2 regions of the Corynebacterium camporealensis genome follow, and region 1 is predicted to be linked to the other one. Evidence: predicted binding sites of a transcription regulator. Region 1 holds the regulator's gene; the other holds the start of a gene.
The links. Region 1 encodes LexA, which represses DNA repair genes until DNA is damaged. Its sites were predicted from a motif close to CGAACANNTGTTCG; they were not measured.
Positions count from the first base shown of each region.

Region 2: UL81_RS02180 (error-prone DNA polymerase) is a predicted target of LexA. The motif match lies at 1,140-1,153, and genes of this name have one in related genera.

Region 1 is NZ_CP011311.1:1,459,969-1,462,366, forward strand. It holds gene hrpA (ATP-dependent RNA helicase HrpA) at 1-78, shown strand, start outside; gene nrdR (transcriptional regulator NrdR) at 75-533, opposite strand; gene UL81_RS06835 (hypothetical protein) at 576-962, opposite strand; gene lexA (transcriptional repressor LexA) at 1,174-1,881, shown strand; gene UL81_RS06845 (DeoR/GlpR family DNA-binding transcription regulator) at 2,148-2,398, shown strand, end outside.
Region 2 is NZ_CP011311.1:432,891-435,288, reverse strand. It holds gene UL81_RS02180 (error-prone DNA polymerase) at 1-1,123, opposite strand, end outside; gene UL81_RS02175 (MetQ/NlpA family ABC transporter substrate-binding protein) at 1,259-2,143, shown strand; gene UL81_RS02170 (methionine ABC transporter ATP-binding protein) at 2,225-2,398, shown strand, end outside.

The sequences.
Region 1 (2,398 bases):
CTGTTCGCACAGCGACTGGGCACCGCGCACGCAGTGTCCCTACGGCGCGTACAAAAGGCAGTAGATAAGCTGCGCTAAAAGTCTTCGCGATCGCGTCGGCGCATAAGGCGAATCTCAGATTCGAAGTCGTCGGCGCTTTCGAAGGACTTATACACAGAAGCAAAGCGCAGGTAGGCAACCTCATCGAGGTCGCGCAGTGGCTCCAGAATAGCTAGGCCAATGTCATTGGCATTGACCTGCGAGGAGCCATGATGGCGAACAGTTTCTTCGACCTGCTGGGCAAGCTTTTTCAGCGAGTCATCGGAGACATCGCGGCCCTGGCAGGCACGGCGGACACCGCGAATGAGTTTGTCGCGGCTGAAAGGTTCCGCCAGGCCGTTGCGTTTGACGACGAGAAGCACGGCCTTTTCCACCGTGGTGAAGCGTCCCTTGCACGATGCGCATTCACGGCGGCGGCGAATCGAGGTGCCTGCATCGACTACGCGCGAATCAATAACGCGTGATTGTTCATTGTGACAAAAGGGGCAATACACGGCGGAGGCTACCTCACAAGCTGACGGAAATAACTGTCAGCTTTAGTGTACGTCGGCAGAAACCACTGCCCCGACGGAGGCACCCGTTGCCGGAACGTCGGCTGGTTCGCTAGCGCCACCCAAACCGGCAGCTACAGTGCCGAAGAATACTGCACCACCAAAAACGGCACCCAGAAGATAGTTACCTATGTTCGAAGAAGTACGACGCTGGTTTACGCGATTAGCCGATTTCTGTACACCTGGTAACTCTGTTCGATTCGAACGGGCCTCACCGATGCGCAGTGTGCGAACACTGGATGCAGGATGCGAGTAACGCGAGGTGTAAGAAGCCCCAGGACGGATATCCCACACGGCTGCAGGAGGAACGACAGATGCCTGCGGAGAACGACGTGCGGAGCGGCGGTTTTGCGGGTCAAGTGCGAGAGTCATTTCTATTTCCTTTCTGAGCCTGCCGTGATGATAAGAAACTTCCCTGACACGGCCGGCCAAGTCATTCGCCAAACTGTTCGAATTAGCTGGTATGTTCGAGTTATAACAGGCGTTCGAAAATTTGTCTAGTCCTAGAACGAAATAGTCGAACATTTGTCCAGAACGTGATAGAAATGTAAGAAAGCACTTGACCCCCGCCTGAGGAGGCACCATGGCTCGCAAACCCGTCAAACCGACCGGCAAGCCCAACGAAGATTCACTCTCCGATCGCCAACGGCGCATTCTGGATGTGATTCGGGATGCCGTGATGCTGCGCGGTTACCCGCCAAGCATCCGTGAGATCGGTGATGCGGCAGGCCTGCAGTCGACCTCCTCGGTGGCGTACCAGCTCAAGCAGTTAGAAGAAAAGGGCTTCCTGCGCCGCGACCCGAACAAGCCACGTGCGGTGGATCTGCGCAATTACAACAATGAGGAAGCTCCGCGAAAGAACTCCCGCAAGCCAGTGGCAACCACTGAGGACACCCCACCGGAGGATTCTGAGGCTGCTTCTTACATTCCGGTCGTTGGTCGCATTGCAGCGGGTTCCCCAATTACTGCAGAAGAAAACATCGACACCTACTTCCCTATGCCGGGCGACATCCTCGGCGGTGGCGAGCTGTACATGCTGCAGGTGGTCGGTGACTCCATGCATGATGCGGGCATCTTCGATGGCGACTGGGTTATTGTGCGCTCCCAGGCCGTTGCTGAGGAAGGCGAATTCGTCGCGGCACTGCTCGATGGCGAAGAGGCTACGGTCAAGGAATTCCACCGCGACTCCTCCGGTGTGTGGCTGCTGCCGCACAATGACGCCTACTCGCCTATCAAGGGCGATGAAGCAGAAATCATGGGCAAGGTCGTCTCTGTCTTCCGCAAGCTTTAATCCTCCCCCTTTATCGGGCACTCCACGGATGTGGGCTGCCTTTTTCTTACCCCTGTACCCCCACCGCCGATTATTGGCGTCTACCTTGGCTTTTGGGGTTACTCCCGCTGCGAAACTTTTTGCTTGATGTTTATTCATGCCCGAAAGCAGTGGTTGTGTGCGGGGTTTCTGGAACAATAGACCCAGAAAGCAAAATAAACCGGGAGTTACTAGTTCGGACATAACAGTTACCGACACCCCCGCCACACGTCCTACAGGAGGGGCCGATGTACGCCGAAGAGCGGCGCCGCCAAATTGCTTCCCTGACCGCAGTGGAAGGCCGCGTTAACGTCACCGAGCTTTCGGAGCGTTTCGAAGTCACAGCTGAAACGATTCGTCGTGACTTGGCGGTCCTAGACCGCGAAGGTGTCGTCCACCGCGTGCACGGCGGTGCGGTCGCATCGCAGACCTTCCAGACTGCAGAGCTAACCTTAGATGCTCGTCAGCGCTCCGCCATTGGTGCCAAGGCTTCCATTGC
Region 2 (2,398 bases), 1.0 Mb from region 1:
CTTGGCACAAGATGTTTTCGCGCTTACAGAAATCCACCAGGTCACAGACGATGAGGAAGTAGCCGGGAAAGCCGAGCTTTTCAATGACGTCGAGTTCGTGTCGGATTTGTGTTCGGGCTTTCTCCCACAGTTCGGCTGTTCGGCTGGCGTAGCGGTCTTTAGCGCGCTGCCAAGTCAGCTCGCGCAGAAAGCTCATTTCGGTATGGCCTTCGGGTACGGGAAACCCGGGCAGGTTGGGTGCTAATGCTTCCCAGGTAAAAGAGCATTCTTTGACGATGTTGACCGTCTCCGCGATGAGTTCGGGCCGGTTGGGCAGCAGTTTTTCCATCTGTTCGCCCGAGCGCAGCCAGCCAGCGCCCATGGGGTGGAGCCGCGGGGCGGCCTGGTCGAGGGATTGTCTCTCAGCCAGGGAGTGCTTGGCAGCAGCCAGTCGTGCGCCCTCTTTGGTGGCTGCGGCAGGCCGGGCGCTGACGATGGCGCGGAGGTTGTTGTATTTATCCAGCTCAGCGTGCCTGTCGGCATCCTGGGGTGTCATCGTGCAGTCGTATTCTAAAACCATGCTGTCTATTTTTATTCTTTCGAGCATGTTATCGATTTCGTCTAGCCACTCCCACCCGAGCACGAAAAGGCAATGGTCTTGCAGGTAGTCCAGAATCTCATCGAGCGGCGGGTAGAGAACCTCACCTTTTTCACCGGCATCCATGCGGGCTTTGGAGATAAGCCGCGAAAGGCGTCGGTAGCCTTCCGGGGTGCACGCAAGGACGGTCAGTGGGGCGTGCGGGAGGGTAAGTTCCGCGCCGAATACGGCGGGCATGCCAATCTTTGCGGCAGCTTCCGCGAACTTCATTAGCCCATAGAATCCATCGCGGTCTACCAGGGCTAATCCTTCCAATCCGAGCTCTGCGGCGCGGGCGACGAGGTCTTCTGGGTCCGAGGCGCCGTCGAGGAAGCTAAAAGAGGATACGGCGTGCAATTCCGCGAAGGGAACGCGGCCGCGTTGGTAGCTGGTCTGCTCCGGCGCGCTGGACTGGTGGTTAACCGGCACAGGTTCAGGCCCCGGCCGCGAGGATAAGATGCGCTCGAGCCTGGACCACGGGAGTGCCGCGCCGCCATGAAACCTCATGGAGACATCCTATGGTCGAATATCTGTTCTATTCAAATGGCGAAGTGCAATCGGGGCCACTAGACAAAGCTGTTCAATGGTTGTTAGATTGTTTGACAATATTCACCGACTTCGACCACACAGAAGGGACTGCCCATGCAGATCCGCCGCGTACTGGCTGCTTCCGCTGCTACCGCTCTTGCCGCTACTGGCCTGGTTGCTTGCTCCAACGACGAGGAAGCCACCACCGAGGGCGCCTCTGAGGACTCCACCATCGTTATCGGCACCACCGATGCCAACATGGAAGAGTGGTCCGTCTTCCAGGACCTGGCCGAAGAAAATGGCTACGACATTGAACTGGAGAACTTCTCCGACTACAACACCCCGAACCAGGCTCTGAACGAAGGCGAGCTGGACGCTAACAAGTTCCAGCACCTGAAGTTCCTGGCAGAGTTCAACCAGGGCAACGGCACCGACCTGGTTCCGCTGGCCTCCACTGAGATCTACCCGCTGGCTCTGTACTGGCAGGATCACGACTCCCTCGATGGCATTGAGGGCGAAGAGGTCGCCATCCCGAACGACTCCACCAACCAGGGCCGCGCTATCAACCTGCTGGTCCAGGAAGGCCTGGTCACTCTGACCGAAGAGGGCATGCTGACCCCGACCCCGGCTGACATCGATGAAGAGGCCTCCAAGGTTTCTGTCCGCCCAGTGGATGCTGCACAGACCCCGTCCGCATACGGCGAGGGCGCACCGGCAGTGATCAACAACTCCTTCCTGGAGCGCACCGGCATCGACCCGCAGTCCGCTGTGGCACAGGATGACCCGGACTCCGAAGAGGCAGAGCCGTACATCAACGTTTGGGCTGTGCGTGCCGACGACGTCGACAACGAGACCCTGAACGCTCTGGCTGACCTGTGGAAGGACCCGGCTGTTGAGGAAGCTGTCATGCGTTCCTCCGGTGACACCGCCGTCGCCGTCGACCGTCCGCGCGAGGAGCTGCAGGAGATTCTGGACCGCCTCGAAGAGGAACTGTCCTAAACTTCATCTAGGTTTACCCCGCACCCCGTCGAGGTACTCGGCGGGGTTTTGCCCTGTTTCAACATATTCAAAGGACTTCACGTGACCCAGCACATTGGCACACGGATTGAGTTCCGCAATATCTCCAAGGTCTTTAAAAACAACAAGACCGAAACCAAAGCGCTTGACGATGTCACCTTGACCGTCGAGCCCGGAGACATCATCGGCATTATTGGTTACTCTGGCGCCGGTAAGTCGACGCTGGTTCGCCTCATC